3 regions of the Roseovarius sp. D0-M9 genome follow, and region 2 is predicted to be linked to each of the others. Evidence: riboswitches for the same ligand, from Rfam matches in the RefSeq annotation. Region 2 holds a riboswitch; each other region holds the start of a gene.

Region 1 (7,580 bases), on a different contig from region 2:
CGTTGCACCACTTGGGCGGAAGCGACACCTCGGCCAGAACGCGGACCATCCGGCGTCGTGCCGGCGTGATGCGTGCGGCAAGCCAACTGGCCATCTCCAACAAAGCATCAATCGCATCCGCCTCGCTGACAAGACGGCCCTTTGCGGAGCCATCCGCGCGCAGGATAAGACCATGCACGCCGCGCTCGATCCGAATGTCTGCACTGCTGCTCGTCAGAGTCGGCGCCACGCCGCAATCAACGGCATAACCGACCTTGGCGGGCAGTTCCGGCAATTCACCCAATCGCGCCAGCAACTCTTGGGCGATGCGATGCGATGCGTCCCCGTTCTGCCCGAACGGCGTCATCAGGATGTTGCGCCGTTCTTCCAGCGCCGGGTTCACATCCAGAAGGCCAAGCGCGGAAAGAGACTGAAAAAGAGCGTCGTGATCGCGCTCGGATACGCCCCGAATTTGCACATTTGCCCGGTTCGTCAAGTCCAGATAGCCATGGCCGAACTGCTCGGCCAGATCGCAAAGACCCAGCGCCTCGGGCACGCTCAGCCGTGCCAAACGCGGCCGGACGCGCACCACGAGCCCATCGGCGGCCATCATCGGGCGGAAGGCACCGGGGCACCAGCCCTTGACCATGGGCGCGCTCACGCGTGCCCCACGAGGCTGGCCGTCACCGAATTGCGCCGCGTTTGCCACAATCCTGCGTCCAGCAGCGCGGCAAACCGCGCCTGCATCGCGCGATACGCCTCGGGGTTCGCATCCTCCAAAAAACCATCGGTTTCAGGGTCGCCCAGCGTTGCATCGTGATAAAGATCGAACAGATGCGGCGGCACAGCGCCCGCCAGATGCGCAAAGCTAGCCAGATGCTCAAGCGTTTCCGCAATCTCGGCGGCACCGCGAAAGCCATGCTGTTTCATCCCCTCGATCCAACCACGATTGGCGGCTCGGGCGCGCACTACGCGCGCGATTTCCTCAACCAGACCGCGCGCCCGGGGGCGCTCGGGGTCGGTGTTGTCCAGATGGTAGAGCGCGGCGCTGCCACCCGTCACGACCTGAGCGGCGGCAAATCCGGCCTCATGCCCGGCATAATCGCCCGCCAATAAAAGATCTGTCTCGGGCAGGTCCTGCGCATGGACGAAACCGTCGGCGCGCGCCACGCGGGTGCGGATGCCTTCCGCGTCCTTGACTGCCTCCTCGCCGTCCAGCGCCCAGGAGCTGGCGTTCAGCCAAGCAAGCCCCGCCTTCTCGCGGCCAACCGCACTGTAATCATCCAGTGCGGCGCCCATGCCGAGGCCAAATTGCCCCGGAGCGGGCCCATAGACGCGGGCCAGATCCTCGCGTCCAACATAGGGATTCCACTCTACTGTTTCCTCGCGCGCGGCGAGCACGCGCACGGCCTGCGAAAAGAGCGCCGAAAGGGTCGGGAATATGTCACGAAACAGCCCGGAGACCCGCAAGGTAACGTCGATGCGCGGACGGTGCAATTCAGTCAGCGGCAACACCTCGATGCCCGACACGCGCTCGGACCCTGCATCCCAGATGGGCCGAACGCCCAATAGGTTCAACGCCATGGCAAAATCTTCGCCCGCTGTGCGGATCGTGGCCGACCCCCACAAATCGACAACAATACCCCGCGGCCAATCGCCGTCGTCTTGCAAATGGCGCCGGATCACCTCATCGGCGAGGCGCACGCCCTGCGCATAGGCCGCACGCGTCGGCACTGCCCGAGGATCGGTCGTGAAAAGGTTGCGGCCCGTCGGCAATACATCGCGCCGCCCGCGGTAGGGTGAGCCTGACGGCCCGGCCGCAATTCGGCGCCCATCCAGCGCATCCAGCAGCGACTGCCGCTCGCTCGCCACCGACTGCCCGGTCGCGAAAGGCGCGCCGCCGCGTGGCGCGCGGCCCCAAATATGCAGTCCCTCACCAAACTGGCTTTCTTTGATATCACAGACGAAACGATCAATACGCGTGATCGCCTCGGCGCCGCATCCCGCGCGATCCAAGCCCAGATCCTCTTCGACGCCCTGCGCCTGCGCCTCGTCCCGGATATCGATCTGCAAACGATCGCGGCGACGCGGATCAAGGCCATCCGCGTTAGAGAATTCATCCAAGAGCGCCTCTAGCCGGGCCAGTCGCTCAGGTGTGCCGCTGGCGCGCAAGGGAGGTGGAATGTGGCCCAGCGTTACCGCGCCGATGCGCCGCTTGGCTTGCGCCGCCTCGCCTGGATCGTTGACAATAAAGGGGTAGATCACGGGCAGCGCTCCGGTCAAAACCTCGGGCCAGCAGGTGTCTGACAGCGCGACTGATTTGCCCGGCAGCCACTCCAGCGTTCCATGCGCACCGATATGCACCAGCGCATCCGTCCGCGATTGCAGCCAGAGATAGAACGCGACATATGCATGACGCGGCGTGCGTGTGAGATCATGATAGCTGGCCTCGCGACCTTTGGCGGTGTCGCGTTCAGGCTGCAGCGCGATCCACGCCATGCCGCGCGGAATGGCGGCGAAATGAAACGCGCCATCGCGGGCGTCCGGATCATCCTCGGGCGGGCCCCAAACCTGCGCCAATGCGTCCTGCAATTCCTGCGGCAGCCTGCTCAATGCAGCTTTGTATTCCTCCAGCGGCCACGCCGTGCCACGCGCCAAAAGCGCATCTTGCAGGCGCGCGTTACCCGCTCCGATATCATATCCGGCTGTGCCCAGATCGCTGAGGATTGCCGCGGCGGATTCCGGCGCATCCAAGCCGACGGCGTGGCCCATGTTCCAATCCTTGCCGGGATAGGTCGACAGCACCAGCGCCACGCGGCGCGTGGCGACTGGTGTCCCGGCCAAGCGGATCCAACCCTGCACGCGATCTACAATCGCCTCGATCCGGCCTGCATCGGCGCGGTGAGCAAAGCGGGAGTATTGCAGATGCAGGTCCTTTTTGCCTGGATCCTTGAAGCTTGCGACGCCCCCCATGATGCGCCCATCGACTTCGGGTAAAACAACGTGCATCGCCAGATCCGCTGGCGACAGACCCCGCTCAGCCGCAGCCCATGCTTTGCGCGTCGAAGTGGCCAGTGTGACCTGAAAAACCGGCACCTCCCCCGTATCAAGTGGCGACGTGCCGCTCTCGCCCTTGCCCGAAAATGCGGTTGCGTTGACGATGGCAGCAGGGGCAAGGGCCGCAACCTGACGGCGCAGCCAGACTGCGACCTCCGGCGCCTTGAGCGAGGGCACGAAAAGTGCGACAACATCAAAGCCCCGCACTCCAAAAGCCTCAAAGAGCCCTGTGATGGGGGCAAGATCGGCGGCAACCAGATATGAGCGGTAAAAGACCAGCAGGACGCGCGGCTTGCCCGCGAGAGCGGCAGCGCTTCCTCGGGCCAAAACCGGGCAACAGGCCCCCTCTTCAGGCGTCCATGCGCCGACACTGGGCAGCGATTTTGCGCCGCGCACCGGCCCGGCATACAATCCAGCGGCGAGCGCCAGCTGCGCCAGTGCCGCCTGCGCCGCCACCACCCCGCCGGTGTCGCAGAGATGCGTCAGCCGCCTCAGGGTTGAGGTGGGCACGGTCGACATCTCGTCCAGCCGTGCATCCGGGCGACCGTCGGCGGGCAAAACGGCCAGAGCGATACCCTTTTGCTGTGCCAAGGCGCGGATATGCTGCAAACCATAGGGCCAATAAGGCACGCCGCCGATAAGCCGGATGAGGATGCCCTTCGCCCCGTTCAGCGTCTGCTCAACATAGGTGTCGACCGATAGCGGGTGTTTCAGTGCGACGATATTGGCAAGCCGCAGCGAGGGCAGCCGCCCGTCAGGGCCGCCACCGCGATGCCAGCCTTCCGCGAAAGCACCCAAGTCCGAGTCGGACAAGGACAGCACGACAAGATCGGCGGGATCCTGCCCCAGATCCATCGGCGTCTCGGTCTCTTCCAGACCATGGCTTTCGCGAAAGACGACATGCATCGGTTTACTCGGCGGCCTCGGCGCGCGCTGCCCCTAATGCGGCATGGATCACATCCCGGTCAATGTTCTCATGTTCGGCGATAACGACCAGTCGGCCATGACGGGCCTCGCCTGCCGTCCACGGCCGATCAAATTGGTGGCGCACCCGAGCACCCACGGCCTGCACCAAGAGACGCATCGGCTTGCCGGAAACGGCGGCATACCCCTTGATGCGCAGGATGTTGTGATCGCGTGCCAACCCTTCGATGGCACGGACGAGGTCTGTGGGGTCGGTCAATTCGGGGATATCCACGACGATGCTTTCGAAGTCGTCATGCTCGTGATCGTCAGCCCCGTCATGATGCGATGGGCGCGCGTCGGTATCATCCTCGGCAGCGGCCTCGAGCCCCAGTATGATACGCGGATCAATCATACCTTCGGCAACCTCCATCACTGGAATCGCACGTGGGGATGCGGCGCCGATCACCTCTTTGGCGCGGGCAACGCCCTCAGAACCGGCAAGATCTGGCTTGGTCAAAAGGATGATGTCGGCGCAGGAAATCTGATCTTCGAACACTTCCGACAGAGGTGTCTCATGGTCGATGCTGTCATCGGCAAGACGTTGCGCATCCACTCGCGCCACGTCGGGTGCAAACCGGCCTGCGGCCACGGCCTCGGCATCTGCCAGTGCGATCACGCCATCAACGGTGATCTTCGAGCGGATATCGGGCCAGTCGAACGCCTTGAGCAGCGGCTTGGGTAGCGCCAGACCGGACGTCTCGATCAGGATGTGATCGGGGCGGGGATCGAGCGCCATAAGCGCTTCGATGGTTGGGATGAAATCATCGGCCACGGTGCAGCAAATGCAGCCGTTGGCAAGCTCCATGATATTTTCAGCGGGGCAATCGGGGATCGCGCAGCTTTTCAGTATGTCGCCATCGACGCCCACATCGCCAAATTCATTGACAATCACGGCAAGGCGCTTGCCGCCCGGATTTTGCATCAGCTGGCGAACCAGTGTCGTCTTGCCCGAACCGAGGAAGCCAGTGATGACGGTAACGGGAAGTTTCGCAAGGTCCGACATTTTAGATCTCCAGTGGGGGAATACGCGCAACGCAGTTGCGCTTGATGTGTTCGGGGCGCTGGCGCCAAGGGACCAGCCCGTCAGCGGTGGCATTGTATTGCGCGGCGATTTCTAAGATCGTCTCGGCCTGCGACTCCTCGTCGAGATTGCCATAAATATAGGTCCAGCGGCCCGCGCCGCGTAGAGCAACCGTGCAGCCCTGACTGCAGTTCGACAAGCACTCCACCGCGGTTACGCGCAGCCCGCCCGGCAAGTCCATTGCACCCAGCGTGTCAAACAGCACTTTTCCTGGCCTGCGTTCCTCGTTGGAGATCTCGTGTCCCCGCCTGCACTTCACGCAAACCAGCAATTCGGTCGGGAGGTGCGGCGTTTCAACCTCAGCCTGATCTTTCATAGCCCTCGGCCCCATTTACATGGGACGCGGTAAAAGGTGGCGAGGTGTTCCTGCACAGGCAGGGCATCCCCGACACCGGAGCACCCCGTCCGGTTACGTCGTTACGTGCTGGCAGGTCTCCCGGCTTGCGGATATGGGGCGTAGGGCCCTGCAGCAGATCTGCCTTCCCGGCGGTTGCCAGTGGCGCTGATCGGCCTCTCCGGTCACGGTCGCGGGGGCGGCTGCACTTGACCGTGCCAAAACACGGCTGCACATTCCCTTTTCACCTGTTTACACAGGCACCAACAAGAAGTTTAGGTGTCGCCGAATCTCGCCTGCCTGTCAAGATCAAGGAGCCATCCCATGACAGAGGACCATAATGAACGTCACGCGGAAAAGATGCGTAAAATCAAGGCTGCACGCGACAGGATGATGGAGGGTAAGACCGAGGAAAAAGGCCTGATCATGGTCCATACCGGCGCAGGCAAGGGTAAATCCTCGTCGGGATTTGGGATGATCATGCGCTGCATCGCGCATCACATGCCCTGCGCCGTCGTCCAGTTCATCAAAGGCAATTGGGAAACGGGCGAAAAAACATTCCTGCGAGAGCGCTTTGCCGACGAGTGCCGTTTTTTTGTCTCGGGCGAGGGTTTTACATGGGAGACGCAAGATCGTGAGCGCGATATCGCCGCCGCGCAGAGCGGCTGGAAAATCGCCCAAGAGCAGATACTCGACCCCGAGATTTGCTTCGTCATGTTGGACGAGATCAACATTGCTCTGCGCTACGATTATCTGGATATCGACGACGTGGTCGAGTTCCTGCTACATAAAAAGCCGCGCATGACCCATGTCTGCCTTACCGGCCGCAACGCCAAGCCGGAATTGATTGAAGCCGCAGATTTGGTGACCGAAATGACGCTGGTTAAGCATCCTTTTCGCGACGGGATCAAGGCGCAGATCGGCGTTGAGATGTAAGGGGATGCGAATTCATTTGTGGACTGCTCCTGTTTTGTAAGGGTTAATTTAAGCTGATGTTAATGATCGCGGTTTGCGGCCAATTGTCCGATCTCGACCCGACCTGCCCCTGAACGGATTGCGCGTGTTTGAAGTGGCGTCGATGGCGGAGTGCCGGGCTTTCTGTGCTACGTGTGGTGTCACGACCATACGCCTGAGCGCGGCGACAGAGTCGGCGCTGTCATATCCTTTGTCGGCCTCGAGTGTCAGGCGCCGGGTCGAGCCAGGTGAGTGGCGATTGATCATCTCGAGCGCCGCCTTGTGCTCGCCATGCCCATCGGCGTGGGTCAGCTCTGCCTGCACGACCAGCCCGTTGCGGTTCACCCGTGGATGTTCAGTAAGGGAGGCGTGCCGACATAGACCATCCCGCCGATGTTACGGTGGGCCACGCTTGCCGTTTCGCCATACGGGACCCACCCGCTTTTCGTTGATCGGGCCGATGTGCTCGATACAGCGCGCAAGGGTTGGTTTCGTTCAGCGGCCACCGCAAGAACTGGCGCCGCAGACTTTCCAGCGCGAACGATCTCGTCGTAGTCCTGCTTTGGTGGGGAATAGGCCTGAACGGCAGCCGGTGCTTTGGAAGCGTTGGCTTCGCGAGTTCGTTCGTGCTCACGCTCGATACGTTTGTCGTAGGCACTTGGGCGCGCTACCGGCTCAGGTCGGGATGTTCGGGTTTCGGAACTTGCCTCGGCTTGCGCCTTTGCAGCGACCTTCCGGGACCGCCTCTTTTCCTGCCACCAGACCAGAATAACGGGGACACCAAACGCAAACAGCATCTGGGCGCCAACCGGCCAGCCCTGAAGCATTGTGGTCACCACGACCATGCACAAGAAGAAGTACAGGACGAGAAAGAATGTAATTCGGAAAAACTTGAGTATTGAAGGAACATCTGAAAAACCTCGCACTCTGAGCGGGGTGGGATAGACTGGGTGGGACGATAAAGGATGCCCCGTTATGCCCAAGCAGCCCGCCTTTCCCGGTCTCCGCCATGCGATGAAGAAGAAGCAGACGCGCCGGGAGAAGTTCCTCGGCGAGATGGATTCGGTGGTGCCATGGGCACGATTGCTGACGATGATCGCGCCGCACTACCCGAGGGTCGGACCGAAGGGTGGACGTCCGCCCATGCCGTTGCAGACGATGCTTCGAGTGTATTTCTTGCAGCAATGGTATGCGCTCAGTGACCCGATG
Region 2 (8,588 bases):
CAAGGAGGGCGCAGCGCGCGCCATTTCAGGCGCCTTGCGCGATGCGCGCATCGCGGCCGAAGAGGTGGGATACATCAACGCTCACGGCACCGGGACCGCTGCCAATGACAAGACCGAATGCGCCGCCGTCGCTGACGTGTTTGGCCGCCACGCGGACAAGCTGATGATATCCTCGACCAAATCAATGCATGGCCACCTTATCGGCGGCACCGGCGCGGTCGAGCTTCTTGCCTGCATCATGGCACTGCGGGACGGTGTCATCGCGCCCACCATCGGCTATGATGAGCCGGACCCCGAATGTGCGCTCGACGTCGTGCCCAATGAGGCGCGCGAGGCACATGTCGATGTCGCGCTCAGCAATGCGTTTGCCTTTGGCGGGCTGAACGCGGTGCTGGCGCTGCGCCGGGCGGGGTAGGGCGCGCAGCTGGCGCCTTAGCCTGCTGACCGCTTCAAGCGCCGGGAATGAGCACGATCTTTCCGATATGCTGCTTTAGCTGAAACGATTTCTGCGCGTCAGCAATCCGATCCAGCGGGTAGGTTTCCGCCAGAAGGGGCCGGATCTCGCCCCTTTCGATGTAGGAGATGAGGTTGGCAAAGATTGGCTCGTCCCATGCGGTGCAGCCAATCAGCGTGATGTCCTTGAGATACATGTCGCGCATATCAAGGCTGACCACGGGCCCGGCAATCGCGCCAGACGAGGCATAGCGCCCACCCCGCCGCAACAGCTTGAGCATGGTGGCAAACTCCGGCCCGGCCACGTTGTCGATTACAACGTCGACGCATTCGGCGCCCAGCACCTCCAGCGGATCATCGCCGCGCGTCAGGACGCGGTCGGCCCCGATCCGGGATATGGCATCCCGCTTGCCGGCGCTGGTGATGGCGATGACCTCGGCCCCCCGGCGTTTTGCCAATTGGACAACGGCCGATCCCACGCCGCCCGATGCGCCGGGCACCAGAACGCGCATCCCAGCCTGCACGCCCGCACGATGAACCATGTTTTCCGCTGTCCCATAGGCGCAAGGGATCGTGGCAAGCTCGGCATCGCTCCAGTCGCAATCGATCGCAAAGACCTCGCCCTGCGGAACCTTGACGTATTGCGCAAAAGCGCCGTCAAAGTCGGACCCCATCCAGAGAGTGTCCATCCGGGCAAAGCCCGCAGCGCGCATGCAGGGTCTGACAAGGACGCGCGCGCCGATCCAGCTTGCGTCGCCGCCAGCGCCGACCGCGACCACCTCTGCGCAGCAATCGGTGCCTTGGATAAAGGGAAAGGGGGTGGCGTCGTTCCAGCCGCCATCCTGTCGGTCCTGAGTGTCGCTGGTGCCCTCGGTGCCGTCGGTGACAGATGACGAATACCAGCCAAGCCGGGTGTTGATCTCGGTATTGTTCACGCCAGCGGCAAGCACCTTCAAGAGCATGTCACCGGGTTCGGGGGTGGGGATGGGCACACGCCTGAATTCAAGCTTGTCGTATCCCCCGGTTCCGGTCGTGACCACTGCATCCATGTCGCCCTGCGGCACGGCCCCTACGGCCTGCATCTTCGGCCCTCCTATCTGAACAGTCAGGCCTGAAGTCATACGCGAGGTCGCGTGTTTTGTCGCCGCTCAATCCTGTTTCGTCGCAAAGTTCTGCCTCACGCGGTCACGTGGGTGCTGCGCAATGCAAAAGGGGCGCGCCATTTGGCACGCCCCTTTTCTCATGACAGTGTGCCAGATTCACTCGGTGAATTCGCCGACCGCCTCGTAGCCTGCGGTAAAGCCGCTCAGCGACACGTCGATGCGCACCACCTGGTCGGGCGCCTGCGCCGGCACCAGCCTGAGTTGTGCAGTTGCGCCGCGCTTGAACGTGTCGACATCTTCCTGGGTCAGCCCCATCTGTGCAACGCAGCCCGCGTCGGTGCAGACACGGTAAGGATAGCTCTTGGCGGTGCCGCCATCGACCGACATCTTCAGCTCTTCGGTCAGCAGGGTGACAAGCGGCACGATCGCGGTAGCGCCCGCCACGGCAGGATCCTGGCCCTCTATGCGAAAGACGCTGAATTCGGCCACAGGATTGCCACCCGACTCGCGCAGGAGTTGATAGAGCTGGCAGGGATCCTCGCCCTCGTCATTGCGAAAGCACCGCAGGCTCCAATCGCCGAATTTTTCACGAACGTAGACGGCAGGCTCCTCGTCCTCAACCTGCGAGCCGGTCGAAAAGGCGTTGCCCGCATCCGATGCGTCCTCGGAGGTTTCCTCTGTGGTTTCTTCCGTGGACTCTTCTGCGGTGTCAGGCGCAGTGGTCTGCTCGGTGTCGGTTGCGGCGTCGGCGGAGTCAGCCTCGGACTGCGCGGTTGTATCCTGAGCCATGGCGGCGCCAGCGAGGCCGAGAACGGCAGCGAGGGACAGGACAGAGAGCGATTTGGGCATGGTTTCCCCTTCATTCATTGAATATTTCCTAGTGCGTTTATCATGGTGTTCCGGCGCTGTCAGGAGCAAATATGCGCGCCCCTCGACGGGTAGGGCGGATTCTTGCACGCGTGACAGCGCGCCAGCGAAAGCCATCCGGCAGCGCCCCTGACGAGAGAGACGCGGGGGAAAAAATCATGGGCCATAGAAAAAGGGGCCGTTGGGCCCCTCTTTCCAGTATCTCCCTGCCGGACTTGGCCGACTTAATCATTAGATCGAACGCTACGATACCTCCGAATACCCGTCAACAGTCAAAATGAGGCTGCATTTGCAGCAAGAAACAAGGCTCCGGCGCAACGATGAAAAAGGGCCGCACCCGAAGGCGCGGCCAGTCTGACAGGGAGGAAGTCATTCCTGCGCCGAGAGGACATATGCGCTGGAATGAAATTGATACTGGCACGAATAGGTTAAGATTGTATGGTCTCGCGGCACGCCGCAAAGGCGTCGGCACCACGCGGAGGATCTTGAGGCATGAGCGACGGCATATTCATCGGCGGCGGTGGGCCGGATTATTCGGACGCGCAGAAACTGAGCCTGAAATACGCCAACCGGCATGGCCTGATCGCGGGCGCGACGGGCACGGGCAAGACGGTGACGCTCCAGATCCTTGCCGAAGGTTTCTCGGCGGCGGGTGTTCCGGTGTTCCTGTCGGACGTGAAGGGCGATCTGTCCGGTCTGGCAGAGGCGGGCAGTGAGACGTTCAAGCTGCACGGCGCATTCAGCAGCCGGGCGGCCACGATCGGTCTGACAGATTACGCCTATACCGCCTTTCCCGTGACGTTCTGGGATCTCTTTGGCCAGGACGGCCATCCAGTGCGCACCACGCTGGCCGAGATGGGCCCGCTGTTGCTGAGCCGCCTGATGGAACTGAGCGAGGCGCAGGAGGGCATCATGAACATCGCCTTTCGCGTTGCGGACGAAGAGGGCATGCCGCTGCTCGATCTCAAGGATCTGCAGGCGCTGCTGGTCTGGGTCGGCGAGAACCGCGAGGCGCTGTCCTTGCGTTATGGCAATGTCGCGCCCCAATCCGTCGGGGCCATCCAGCGCCAGTTGATGGTGTTGGAAAATCAGGGCGGCGCGCAGCTGTTCGGCGAGCCTGCTCTGGACCTTGCTGATCTGATGCATGTCGGTGCGGACGGGCGCGGCCAGATCAACATTCTCGAGGCGAGCAAATTGATGGGGTCGCCGCGCCTCTATGCCACCTTCCTGCTCTGGCTGCTGAGCGAGCTTTTCGAGACGCTGCCCGAGGTCGGAGACCCCGATAGACCCAAGCTGGTGTTCTTCTTCGACGAGGCGCATCTGCTCTTTGATGACGCGCCCAAGGCGCTGGTCGACAAGGTAGAGCAGGTGGCACGCCTCATCCGATCCAAGGGGGTTGGGGTCTATTTCATCACGCAAAATCCCGATGACGTGCCCGAGGATATCCTCGGGCAGCTTGGCAATCGCTTTCAGCACGCGCTGCGTGCCTTCACTGCGCGCGATCGCAAGGCGCTGAAACGCGCGGCCGAGACATACCGCCCTAATGAGCGGTTTTTGACTGTGGACGCCATCCGCGACGTGGGCGTGGGCGAAGCCGTCACATCCATGCTTCAGGACAAGGGCGTTCCCGGCATCGTCGAGCGCACGCTGATCCGGCCGCCCTCATCCAGGCTGGGGCCGATCGACGCCGATGCGCGCCGCGCCGCGCTTGCCGCATCGCCGGTCGCAGGCAAGTACGAAACCCTCGTTGACCGCCGATCAGCCTACGAGATCCTGAAGGACCGCGCCGCGCACGCTGCTGCCGAAGCCGCCCATGCCGAAGAGGTCGCCGAAGAGCAATCGGTGGCCGAGCGAGAGTTCAATGCTGGCCGGCGGTATTCGGGCAAGCGAGTCGAGCGTTCGACTGCGCAGCGCCGGGGGGGCAGTACAGCGGGCAGCTTTGGCGAGGCGATCACGGGGGCGGTTCTGAAGGAATTGAACGGCACCACGGGGCGGCGGCTTGTGCGCGGCATCCTCGGGGGGCTTTTCAAGGGCCGCTGATAGCGCTTTGAACGGAAAGCTGGCACGAGTTCGGAATTCTAGGTATTCTGTCGCTGAGCAGGAAACAATAACATGCGCTACACGCGCAAAAAAACAAAGGGGGCAGCCCGCATGGCCAGCCGCAAATCAACAGGTAACAAAACCAGAGCCAGCCGCGCGAACGCGGTGCCGCCCAAGGCATCTGCAGCGCGCCCCGTGGCGGGCGGCGCAACGACTCTGGTGCCCAAACCGCCATTTGCGGGCGGAGCGCAGGCCAAGGCGGCGCCACCCGAGCACTTCAAGAATACCGCTTTGGGTGTTGAAAATAAAAAAGATAAGCCAACCAAGCCTGCTGTTTCAAATCGTGGAACCAGCACAGAAGTCATGGATGGCGGCGACCCTCTGAAGAAGCAGGAGTTGATTGCCCAGGTTGTCGAACGCTCGGACATCGCGAAAAAATACGCCAAACCAGTAATCGAGGCGATGCTGTCCGTTCTCGGCGACGCGCTCGCCGAGGGCCGCGAGGTGAACTTGCAACCCATGGGCAAGATCAAGCCCAAGCGGATCAAGGACGGGTCCAAAGTGCGTGTCATTATTGCCAACATCCGCCAGCCGAAGTCCGCCGGGACGGCAGGCGCCACAGCCGCGCCATTGGCCGGTAGCACGCCGGCAGCCGGATCGACCAACCTGACTGGCACTTTGCGGGGCGGTAAACCCGGCCCTGGTGGCCCGGCTTCTCCATCGGCTCCGCCGGCGCGCCACCCCCTCAAAGAAGCGGTTGCAGAGGGCGACGACTGACGCTAGAAAACCGCGCAAGGGTGATTAGCTCAGTGGTAGAGCGCTTCGTTCACATCGAAGATGTCAGGAGTTCAAATCTCTTATCACCCACCATTTCCTCCTTATGGAAGCTCATCTGCCTCACGAGGTCAGCGATACTGTCCTTTGCCGTAACGGTTTCAGCGAGGATCCTCGTAACATGATTTCGATTTGCCGAGCTTGGATCGGCTCCGGTCGGGCTTATCAGGGACAACAAGCCGCTTGTACCGGGGCGCTGAATGACCTGTGACACCCCTCCGAACTGGCCCGAAATCTGGTTTTTACGTCATGGCCAGACCGAGTGGAACTTGGCCGGGCGCATTCAAGGGCGGCTCGATTCGCCTTTGACCAATCTGGGTCGAGCGCAGGCGGCGCAGCAGGCTGCTATCATCGCGGAATTCGCGGCGCAGGTCGCGGGCGGGCGAGGGGGCATCTACGTCTCGCCCTTGGGCCGCGCGCGCCAGACTGCCGCGTTGGCACTGCCGCTGCACGATCCGGTGATTGATGCACGCCTTGCCGAAATTGACACCGGCGCATGGGAAGGACTCCAAAAATCCGAACTGCAAAAGTCCGGGCTACCGGGCGGCGATACTGATCTGGCCCTCTACGCCGCCGCGCCCGGCGGTGAGGGACTGGACGCGCTGATCGCCCGCGTTCGGGCTTTCGGCGGTGATCTGGCCGGCCCCAGCATCGTGGTGGCGCATGGTCTTCTGGGGCAGGTGCTGCGCGGCTTGGCGACCGGGATCCCGGCCAGCCAAATGGGCGCGCAGGACAATATGCAGGGCTGCGTCTATCACCTCGCGCGCGGGCGCGAGACACGGCTGGATGCCCCGCCGCTTTGAGCCGGGCCAATGCGCAGCCACCGCCGTAGTCAAGATTACCGCGCAGACCCACTTGCCAGAGCGCCCAGATGGCGCTAATCCCTGCGGCGCGGGTGGTTAGCTCAGTTGGTAGAGCGTTTCGTTTACACCGAAAATGTCGGGGGTTCGAGCCCCTCACCACCCACCATTTCCCTTTTCATATCAAACCCTTGTCCGTCAATTCTGATGCGCGAGGCAGGGCCGCGCAGACGGCGATGACGCGCCAATCGACAAAATCTTCATTTTACCCCTTTCCGGACGCGGTCCGCTGCGCTAGGCAGATGATACTTCGGTCCGGGCCTTTCAGGCCATGGATAATAGGGAACGCGGTCCGGTGCAGTGCGCCAAATCCGCGACTGCCCCCGCAACTGTAGGCGGTGAGCGAAGCCGGATTTACGTCACTGCCGCAGACCTGCGGTGGGAAGACCCGGCCAAGCGTTGACCCGCAAGTCAGGAGACCTGCCGAGGTGTTCACCCTGTCCGGACGCGGGGCGCGTCATGGGCAACGGATCCTTCCGTTGTGGTGGCATTCTCGCCGCCTGCGGGAGCGCCGGAAAACGCTTCTCCGCATGCAAACCCTGGTTCTGCATCGTCCCAAGAGGGCGCTTCCGGAGACACATCCTATGAAACACTTCCTTTCCACATCCACGATTCTGTCCTGCGCCGTCGGGGTCACCGCCGCCACCGGCGCATTCGCGCAGCAGACCTATGATCTGGGCACGATCGTCCTGTCGTCCAGCCTGACCCCGACCGAACTGGGCCGCACGGGCGCCAGTGTCGAAGTGCTGGAGGGCGAGGATATCGGCGACCGCGATGGTGCCGTGATCGACCGGCTGACACGCCTTCCCGGCGTGAATGCCACCTCGAACGGATCACTTGGCGCGCAGAGCGGCATCGCAATCCGCGGCCTGCCAGCGCGCTATGTGGGAACGCGCATCAATGGCATTGACGTTGGCGATCTATCGGGCACGCAGAGTCAATTCAACTATGGCGGGTTGACGCCTTCGGGCATCGGCCGGATCGAAGTGCTGAAGGGATCGCAGTCGGCGCTCTACGGCTCCGAGGCGATCGCGGGCGTGGTCAACATCACGACCTTTCGCCCCGAAAAGCTAGGCTTTTCCGGACGCTATGGCGTCGAGGCGGGCAGCTTTGACACCTACTCCGGCACTCTCTCGATGGGATACAAATCCGAACGCGGCGAGATTGCGCTGAGCTATGGGCGCGTCACGACGGATGGTATCTCGACACAGAGCGGCAATGTCGAGGATGACGGCTTTGACCAGAGCACGGTCGATCTGACCGGGGAGTTCGCCGCGACCGAAGCGCTGACGCTGGGCGGCGCGCTTCATTATCGCGACGGCGATGTGGACATCGACCGCAGCGCCACGGATCCCTCTGGCAACATCGCCTCCAAAGAGCGCGGCGCGCGCGTCTTTGCCGAGCTTGATGCCGGGAATTTCACCCATACGCTGAGCTACTCCTACTTCGATATCGCGCGCCGCGATCCGACCGGCTTCACCACCCGCTTCGATGGCGAACGGCAAGAGCTGGCTTACTTGGGCAGCGCCCGGTTGAGCGGCGCGGCGGTGCTGAACTTCGGGGTCGACCACACCGAGGAATCCTTCAGCACCAGCACCGATCGTGGCGATGAGGATAACACCTCGATCAAGGGCGAGCTTTTGGTGAGCCCGATCTCGACGGTCGATCTGTCGGCGGCCCTACGGTACGATGAGAACTCCGACTTCGGCGGCAAAACCACCGGGCGCGTCTCGGCGCTGTGGCGCGCGATGGATGATCTGGCCTTTCGCGCCGTCATCGGCACCGGCTTTCGCACACCATCGCTCTACGAGCGGTTCAGCGTGTATGGCGATTCTGGCCTCCAACCCGAAGAGTCGGTCAGCTATGAGTTGGGTGTCGAGCGCACTTTTGATGCGGGTTTCGTCAAGGCGACCCTATTCTACACCGATATCGACGATCTGATCCAATTCGATGGCGCATCCACGGCCTGCGCCAGTGGCTTTGGCTGCTACAATCAGGTGCCGGGCACGACAACGTCCAAGGGGATCGAACTGTCGGGCGAATATGCCGTCAGCAGCGCGGTCACTCTTTTCGGGGCCTATACCTATACGGACGCCGAAACCGATGGAGCGCGCCTGACCCGCACGCCCAAACATGATACGCTTTTCGGGGTGGACCTTGCTTTGGGCAACCGCTTCAGTGCCTATGCCGATGTGCGTCATGTGGCCGATGTCGTTCCCAGTGCTTTTGCGCCTGCGAACCACAAGGTCGGCGATTATACATTGGTCGGGGCTGGGATCAGCTATGATATCACCGACACGGCCGAGCTGTACGTGCGGGCCGAAAACATATTTGACGAAGACTATGAGACGGCCGGCGGTTTCAACCAGCCGGGCCGCGCGGCCTATGTCGGGCTTCGTGCGTCGTTCTGATCGCCTGAGAATGCTGGTCG
Region 3 (7,671 bases), on a different contig from region 2:
TCAGCCAAATCATTCTTTCCAGCACCCTTGCAGGGTAGCAGTATCACGGTCGCATCTCGTAGCGCCTGCACGCCTTCTAGCGTTACATGCGCCGGACTCCCGGTTCCGATACCGATCAACGAAAGTTCCTGAACCACGTCCTGTCTGCCCTGCCATTCAAGCGCCGGGCCCCTGGCGTGGCCCGGCAAGGAATTTCAGCGCTCAGGCCGCGTGATAGAGCCGGTTTGTCAGCAGCCCCTTGGTACCACTGCCGCGCAAGGCTTTGGCGCCGGCCAAAACCGCCAGATCTGCGATCGGCTCGACGATGACAACCAGCATGTAGGCTGCACCGAAGGTCAGGACCGAAGTCATGTTCTCGGCGCCGACGCCTTGGCCATAGATTGCCCAGAAAGCGACCCATGTCACCACACCGCCTTGATAGACGACTGACAGCTTGAAGACATCCTCATAAGCCAGATCGACATAAGCTCGGTCTTGCGGGATGACGCGCCGTGCCAGTGCGTCGACGGCAAAAAGCGGCACCAGCAGCGTTGTAACATTGACGAAATACATTGGCATGTCGCTCGGCGCAAAGAACATGCCTTGCAACAGCAGACTGCCCCCCAGTCCGATTGCGGCGGGCCCCGCGCCCAGCAGCAGGAACAGCGTCGTTCCAAGAATGAAATGGACCTCCGAAACCCCAACTGCAAAATGCGGCATCAACTCGAAAAAGATAAAAACGCCAACAATCGCCAGAACGGTGCGGGCCACGAAGGAGACCGGATTGTGATGCCGCAGATCGTCTACGATCAGCTTTACACTATAGCCTGCGGCGGCAAGCGCGGTTCCATAGCCGAATACCATTTTTGCGCCATCAACAACGCCGGGTTCAATATGCATTATATGTTGTCCTCAGGATGTCGCCCCTCCGGCGACGTTTTCAGAAAATGAAGGCGCGGGCGCCTTCGGCTTCACGGCAGGTTTCCTGACTCGCGGCTCGGCGCGCTTTGGCCCTTCCCAGCCTTTCGGCCAGTGGCATCGCCATTGCGCTCGCCGCTTACAGTTGCGGGGGCAGTCCGGGTTTTCCACCCGATTCCCATTCAAAGCCACAGGATGTGGCACCGTGGGTGAACGCTACGGGAATTGCTGGCGTCCTGCAAAGGTTAAAAAGGGCCTGAATCGGCGAGCGGGCCATAGAGGATCAGCGCTGGAGCATCACTCATCTCCCCGCTCAGATGCGCGGCCAGCTCGGCAACGCTCAGACGAGTCAGGCGCTGGTTTGGCCCGCTGACATCCTCAGCCAGAAGGGCGGATGTATTGGGCGGTAGGCCATTTGAGAAAAGCGCCTCCAGCAACTTTGGAAAAGTCCGTTTGCCCATGAAAACAACTGTTGACGCGGTGGGGTCGGCTAGAGCGAGAAGGTTAATATCCTCGGGAAGCTGGCCGCTCGCGTCATGGCCGGTTACGAATTGCACGCGCCGGGCGGTCAGCCGCCGGGTTAGCGGGATGCCGGCTGCGGCAGCGGCGGCGATGGCCGAGGGTACGCCCGGTATGATCTCATACGGAATGCCTGCCTCTCGCAGTGCGATCAGCTCCTCTTCTAGCCGCCCGAACAGGCCGCTATCGCCCGACTTCAGACGTACGACGCGCTGGTCGATCTGCGCGTATTCCACCAAAAGCCGGCTGACATGGTGCTGGCGCGGCGATGCCCGCCCGGCGCGCTTGCCCACCCCCACAAGATCCGCACCCGTCCGGGCGTGACTAAGGACCGGCCCAGACGATAAGTCGTCGAAGAGCACCGCATCGGCGCGTTTTAGGCGGTCCACCGCCTTCAGTGTCAACAATTGCGGATCGCCCGGCCCCGCGCCGACGAAGCTGACAAAACCCGTCATGGCGCCTCCGCCGTGATGAGGTGGAAGAACGTGCCCGAAACACGACCGCGACGGGATCCTGTTTCTGGAACAGAATTTCCATCAGCATCTGCGACGGCGGCCAGCGGCGCGTCGGGCTGCTCCAGAATGGTGGAATAGTGATACTCGTGCCCCCTCAGCCGTGCGCCGGGCGCATGGCCAGGCAAGGGCGCACTCAGCGTCGCCTGCCGATAGCCAAGGTGGAACTTGCGTTTCTCGTAGCTGGTGACGAGGCCCAGAAGACCCGCCATCTGATGGCGCGCGCCGTCCTTGTCGATCAACGCCTCGCCCAACGCCATGTAGCCGCCGCATTCACCATGGACAGGCCGCGTTTCAGCGTGGCGGCGCAGGGCGCTGCGAAACGTGTCGGCGGCGGCCAATGTGCCTGCGTGCAATTCTGGGTATCCACCCGGCAGCCAGACGAGATCCGCAGTCGGATCCGGCGTCTCGTCGGCAAGCGGCGAGAAAGGCAGTACCTCGGCTCCGGCCGCGCGCCAGCCCTCGATCAGATGCGGATAGGTGAATGAGAACGCCGCATCACTCGCCAGTGCAATGCGCTGCGCAGGAGGCGGGAGCAAGGCGTCGCTTTGCGGGATCGCCCTTCCCCGCGCCGCCGCCTTGATCGCCGTCAGATCGACATTGTCGCGCAAGAACGTCGCATAGCCCGCGATGGCCCTGGCCAGATCGGGATGTTCGACCGCCTGAATGAGCCCGAGATGCCGCTCGGGCAGGGCAAGATCGCCGCGCCGCGGCAGCGCACCTAGCACAGTCAGACCGGCCTTTTCCATACCCATACGGGTCAGACGCTCGTGCCGAGGTGACGCGACGCGGTTCAGGATAACGCCTGCAAAAGGCAGATCGGGATTATACATCTTGAATCCCAGCGCCGCCGCGGCCGCCGATTGCGCCTGACCGCTGACATCGAGCACAAGCACCACGGGCCAGCCCATGCGCGCCGCCGTCTCGGCGCTGGTGCCAAAGCCAGACTGACCGCGCGTGGCGACCCCGTCATAAAGACCCATGGAACCTTCGCCGATACAAATCTCGGCCCCGGCTGCTTGTGCCGCGATGGCATCCAGCAGGCCATCGCCCATCGCCCATGTATCGAGGTTGAAGGACGCGCGCCCGGAGGCGGCCAGATGAAAGGCGGGGTCGATGTAATCGGGACCCGATTTGAACGGCTGCACCCGGATTCCGTCATCTGCCAGAGAGCGCAATAGGCCCAGCATCACCGTCGTCTTGCCGGTGCCCGAAGCGGGCGCCGAAATCATCAATCCGGGGGCATCAATCATCACCTTCACTCCACTCGGCCCATTGGCTTTCGGCACTTTGCGGCCTGTAGCGCCGGTCGTAATCCTTTGCGTAAAGGCAGCTCTCGGCAAAGCCCTCACCGCCAAGCGCCGGACCAACAAGGATCAGTGCTGTGCGCGTGATGCCCGCATCCAGCCGCCCGGCGATATCGCGCATCGTGCCGCGAATGATGCGCTCGTCTGGCCATGAGGCCCGGAACACGATGGCGACAGGGCAGTCGGCGCCATAGGCGGGCGTTAAGCTGGCGGTCACGTGATCAAGGTTTTGGATCGACAGATGGATTGCCAGCGTCGCGCCCGTTGCGGCAAAATTGGCCAGCGTCTCGCCGCTCGGCATTGACGAGGCGCGCCCCGGCGTGCGCGTCAGGACCACCGATTGGGCCAACCCCGGCAGGGTCAGCTCGGTCCCCAGAGCGGCAGCAGCGGCGGCAAAGGAGGGCACGCCGGGCGTGACCGTCAACGGAATATCGAGGCTGCGCAACCGGCGAATCTGCTCACCCATTGCGGACCAGACGGATAGATCCCCTGAATGCAGCCGCGCGACATCCTGCCCGGCCTCATGGGCGCGCTGCATCTCACCGATGATGGCGTCCAGATCCATCGCCGCCGTGTTCACGATACGCGTGCCTGCTGGGCAATGGCCAAGGATCTGGGTCGGCACCAAGGATCCTGCATAAAGACAGACCGGGCAGGACGCGATCAGATCGCGCCCCCGCAGCGTCAAAAGGTCCGGCGCGCCGGGGCCCGCGCCAATAAAATGAATGGTCATACTCTGTCTCCTTCAGCCATGGCGCAGGTGGCCATGCGGTCGGGTGAAATCTGGCGCGCGATAATCAGCCGTGCACCGGGGCCAGCCGCCGCCAAAGCTGCGGCCTCGGCCACGCTGCCGGTTCCGTAAGTGCGACTGGCAGCGGGCGATTGCGTCGCTGTCTGCTCCGAGACAAGTTGGCTTTTCGGGATGGCGACAATGTCCAGACCAAGCTCTTCCGCAAGCTCGCGCAGTGCGATGCTGCAATCCTTACCCGCTACCGTCGCAAGACGATGCGGCGCACGCCCGCAAGCGGCAAGGGCCGCGCGCAGACTGTCGGCGCTGGCGTCGCGGCGATATCCAAAGCCCGCGACGATCAAAGAATCGCGCTCCATTGGACGACCGGATAGCTGGATTTCCAGCCCGTCCGCGCGCCGATGGGCGCGGCCTGCGCCAACTCGATACGCATCAGATCGCCGCCGTGACGCGCCTGTGCGGCAATAAGAACCGCCTCACTTTCCAGTGTGACCGCATTGGCAACAATGCGTGTGCCGGCTGCCAGATGCGCACCCAGCCAGCCCAGGAGGTCCGTCGAAAGCCCGCCACCGATGAACACCGCCTCGGGGCGCGGCAAATCCGTCAATGCGTCCGGCGCCGCATTCTGCACAACGCGCAGCCGGTCCACGCCCAGCCGTGCCGCGTTTTCGGCAATGCGCACAGCGCGATCTGCACGTGGCTCTATGGATGTGGCGGCAAGGCTGGGGTGCGCGAGTAGCCACTCGACCGCGATGGAGCCCGATCCACCTCCGATATCCCACAAATGTTCGCCCACTTGGGGGGCCAGCGCCGACAGGGTTAACGCGCGGATGGGCCGCTTGGTCATTTGGCCGTCGCTTTCGAACCACGCATCAGGCCTGCCACCAGCCAGCGGCAGTGCGGGGCAGCCCGAAACTTCGATTGCGGCGCAGACGGGATGGGAAAACTGGGCGGATGACAGGGTATCCGCAGTCGCCAAGCTATGTCGTGCGCGGGGCCCACCCACCGCCTCAAAGATATTGAGCCGCGAGGCGCCGAACCCGGTGCTCGCCAGATACTCCGCGAGCGCCGAAACTGCTGCGCCATCGCGCAAGAGCACGATCAGCCGCGCGCCCTGCGCCAGTGCCGGTCGCAAGCGGCCAAGGGGCGCTGCGTGAAGGCCAAGGCAGCTGGTTTGCTCCAGCGGCCAGCCCATCCGCGCCGCCACCTGCGAAAAGATGGAAGGGACCGGAATGGCCGTCCACTCCCCGGCAACGATCTGCCGCGTTATGCTGGTTCCTGCGCCAAACCAGAATGGATCACCCGAGGCCAGCGCTACGGTGCGTCGCCCGCGATACTTCAGCAGCGTTTCGATTCCGTCCGCGAAAGGCACCGGCCATGTCACAAGCTCGGCCTCAACTGACGGCAAAAGCGCAAGATGACGCGGCGCACCCATCACAATTTCCGCCGCGCCAAGCGCGGCAAGGCTTGCGGGCGGCAGGCCATCCGGCGCATCTTCACCAATTCCGACGATGGTCAACCACTGAGCCTCAGGAGCCTCAGACATGAACCCAAACCCCCTCGTACTGGGCGGCACGACCGAGGCAACGGCGCTGTGTCTCGCACTGAGCGAGGCAGGCCTTCGCGGTACCATATCCTTTGCCGGCCGCGTGTCGCGCCCCGTTCGCCAACCGTTGCCACAGCGCGTCGGCGGATTCGGCGGCGTCGAGGGGCTGCTGCGCTACCTCAAGGATCACCATATCAGCCATGTCATTGACGCAACTCATCCCTTTGCCGCCGAGATGAGCGCCAATGCTGTTCTCGCCTGCGCCGAGGCAGATGTGCCACTGATCGCGCTGAGCCGTGCGCCGTGGTGCGCCGGGCCGGGCGACAAGTGGACGCACGTGCCGGATATTGCGGGCGCGGTCGCGGCGCTGGACCGTCCCGCTTCGCGAGTCATGCTGGCCGTGGGCCGGATGCATCTGGCTGAGTTCGCGCCAAACCTGCAGCATTTCTACTTGCTGCGCCTGATCGACGCGCCAGATGCCGCGCTGCCTTTTCCGAGCTGCCAGATTGTTCAGGATCGCGGACCCTTCACAACCTCGGGCGATCTTGCGCTGATGCAGGCGCATCGGATCGAACTGGTCGTCTCTAAAAATTCCGGCGGCGCGGGCGCATTTGCAAAGCTGGCTGCCGCGCGCCAATTGGGCCTGCCCGTCATCATGATAGACCGCCCGGCGCAGCCGGCGCGGCGCGCGGCGCAGACCCCACGGGAGGTGCTTGATTGGCTCAATCATTCCGGGACCGCTCGGGGCGTATAGACAAAGGGCCTGCCCTCACGTTCGATCAACCTCGTTGTCGAATTGCCGACAAGAACTATAGTGCGCATATCGGCCATATCGGCGCGCGCATCGGGCAGTGGCACGATGTGGATCGCCTCTTCGGCTGTCGACACGGCGTGGGCAAATATGATGGGCCGCGCATCGCCGCAAGCCTCGCGCAGCACCTCCAAAGTGCAGGCAAACCCTTCGGGCCGCGCTTTGGATCGGGGATTGTAAAATGCCATGGCAAAATCCGCCTCGACGGCAAGGCGCAGACGTTTTTCGATGAGACCCCAAGGCTTCAGATTATCGCTGAGGTTGATGGCGCAAAAATCATGGCCCAACGGCGCGCCCACACGCGCAGCGGCGGCCAGCATCGCTGTAATGCCAGGGAACACATCAATCTCGAGCGCGCGCCACGCGGGCGGCCCTGCCTCCACCGCCTCGAAGATGGCGGCAGCCATGGCAAAGACGCCCGGATCGCCCGAGGACACGACGACGACGCGGCGCCCTTCTGCGGCCATTTCGAGCGCATGGCGCGCGCGGTCCAATTCGACCCGGTTATCACTGGGATGCAGCGTCAGGCCTGGACGCGGCGCGACCCGCGCAACATAGGGAATATAGCCGACCACATCGGTTGCACGCGCCAGGGCATCGCTTGCTTGCGGCGTCACCAGATCGCCTGCACCCGGCCCGAGGCCCGCAATGATCAAAGATCCTGTCATGGCCGGCGGCCCTGTCCATGGACCAGCACGATCGAAAAATAAGGTGTGACGCGCCCCTCCGCCTCGGCAAGACGCAGCACACTCTGGCCCTCCATGCTGGCATATTCGACCAGCCATGCCGCATCGTATTTGCCAGCGTTGCGCAGGGCCCGGCGCACCTTTTCGATGTTGCGCCCGATCTTCATGATAACCAACGCATCAGCGGCCTCTATATGGCGCGACAAATCCGCCTCGGGCAGCGTTGCCATCAGCACGCTCAGCACATCGTCGCCCCACGTGATGGGCTGACCCGTCGCCGTCCATGCCGCCGACATGCCGGTGATTGCTGGCACCACCTGCACCGGCACCACATCCTTGAGCCGCATATAGAGGTGCATGAATGAGCCGTAGAAAAATGGATCGCCTTCGCACAGGACGACCACGTCCTCACCAGCTTCTGCCAGGCCCTGCAGATGCGCGGTGCAATTCGCGTAAAAGGCTGAAAGCGCGGCGTTATAGCCCGGATCACTCAGGGCAATCTCGGTGGTCACGGGATATTCCATCGCAAATTCAATCGCATCCGGACGCAATAGCCCCTCGACGATGCCGCGCGCCCTGCCCGCGCGGCCCTCCTTGCGGAAATAGGCAACGTGGCGCGCGCCACTTAGCATTCGATGCGCACGC

The links. Region 2 has a riboswitch for cobalamin ahead of V8352_RS11345 (TonB-dependent receptor plug domain-containing protein). Riboswitches for the same ligand answer to the same signal wherever they lie in the genome.
Region 1: another riboswitch for cobalamin. It lies ahead of V8352_RS17270 (DUF1636 domain-containing protein); the one in region 2 lies ahead of V8352_RS11345 (TonB-dependent receptor plug domain-containing protein).
Region 3: another riboswitch for cobalamin. It lies ahead of V8352_RS17335 (energy-coupling factor ABC transporter permease); the one in region 2 lies ahead of V8352_RS11345 (TonB-dependent receptor plug domain-containing protein).

What each region holds. Positions count from the first base shown of each region.
Region 1 covers NZ_JBAPKZ010000032.1:21,452-29,031, reverse strand. Annotated here, with positions in the region: gene V8352_RS17285 (cobalamin biosynthesis protein CobG) at 1-640, opposite strand, end outside; gene cobN (cobaltochelatase subunit CobN) at 637-3,942, opposite strand; gene cobW (cobalamin biosynthesis protein CobW) at 3,947-5,005, opposite strand; gene V8352_RS17270 (DUF1636 domain-containing protein) at 5,007-5,399, opposite strand; cobalamin riboswitch at 5,493-5,700, opposite strand; gene cobO (cob(I)yrinic acid a,c-diamide adenosyltransferase) at 5,742-6,353, shown strand; partial or broken gene V8352_RS17260 (hypothetical protein) at 6,402-6,713, opposite strand; gene V8352_RS17255 (hypothetical protein) at 6,713-7,297, opposite strand; partial or broken gene V8352_RS17250 (IS5 family transposase) at 7,386-7,580, shown strand, end outside.
Region 2 covers NZ_JBAPKZ010000015.1:12,357-20,944, forward strand. Annotated here, with positions in the region: gene V8352_RS11305 (beta-ketoacyl-[acyl-carrier-protein] synthase family protein) at 1-415, shown strand, start outside; gene V8352_RS11310 (alcohol dehydrogenase family protein) at 450-1,535, opposite strand; gene V8352_RS11315 (invasion associated locus B family protein) at 1,713-2,405, opposite strand; gene V8352_RS11320 (helicase HerA-like domain-containing protein) at 2,916-4,463, shown strand; gene V8352_RS11325 (HU family DNA-binding protein) at 4,536-5,240, shown strand; tRNA gene V8352_RS11330 (tRNA-Val) at 5,259-5,333, shown strand; gene V8352_RS11335 (histidine phosphatase family protein) at 5,498-6,100, shown strand; tRNA gene V8352_RS11340 (tRNA-Val) at 6,191-6,266, shown strand; cobalamin riboswitch at 6,392-6,599, shown strand; gene V8352_RS11345 (TonB-dependent receptor plug domain-containing protein) at 6,742-8,568, shown strand; gene V8352_RS11350 (ABC transporter substrate-binding protein) at 8,579-8,588, shown strand, end outside.
Region 3 covers NZ_JBAPKZ010000032.1:30,225-37,895, reverse strand. Annotated here, with positions in the region: gene cobF (precorrin-6A synthase (deacetylating)) at 1-137, opposite strand, end outside; gene V8352_RS17335 (energy-coupling factor ABC transporter permease) at 202-879, opposite strand; cobalamin riboswitch at 938-1,120, opposite strand; gene cobA (uroporphyrinogen-III C-methyltransferase) at 1,143-1,871, opposite strand; gene V8352_RS17325 (cobyrinate a,c-diamide synthase) at 1,868-3,181, opposite strand; gene cobM (precorrin-4 C(11)-methyltransferase) at 3,174-3,968, opposite strand; gene V8352_RS17315 (cobalamin biosynthesis protein) at 3,965-4,342, opposite strand; gene cbiE (precorrin-6y C5,15-methyltransferase (decarboxylating) subunit CbiE) at 4,324-5,529, opposite strand; gene V8352_RS17305 (cobalt-precorrin-6A reductase) at 5,528-6,283, shown strand; gene cobJ (precorrin-3B C(17)-methyltransferase) at 6,256-7,008, opposite strand; gene cobI (precorrin-2 C(20)-methyltransferase) at 7,005-7,671, opposite strand, start outside.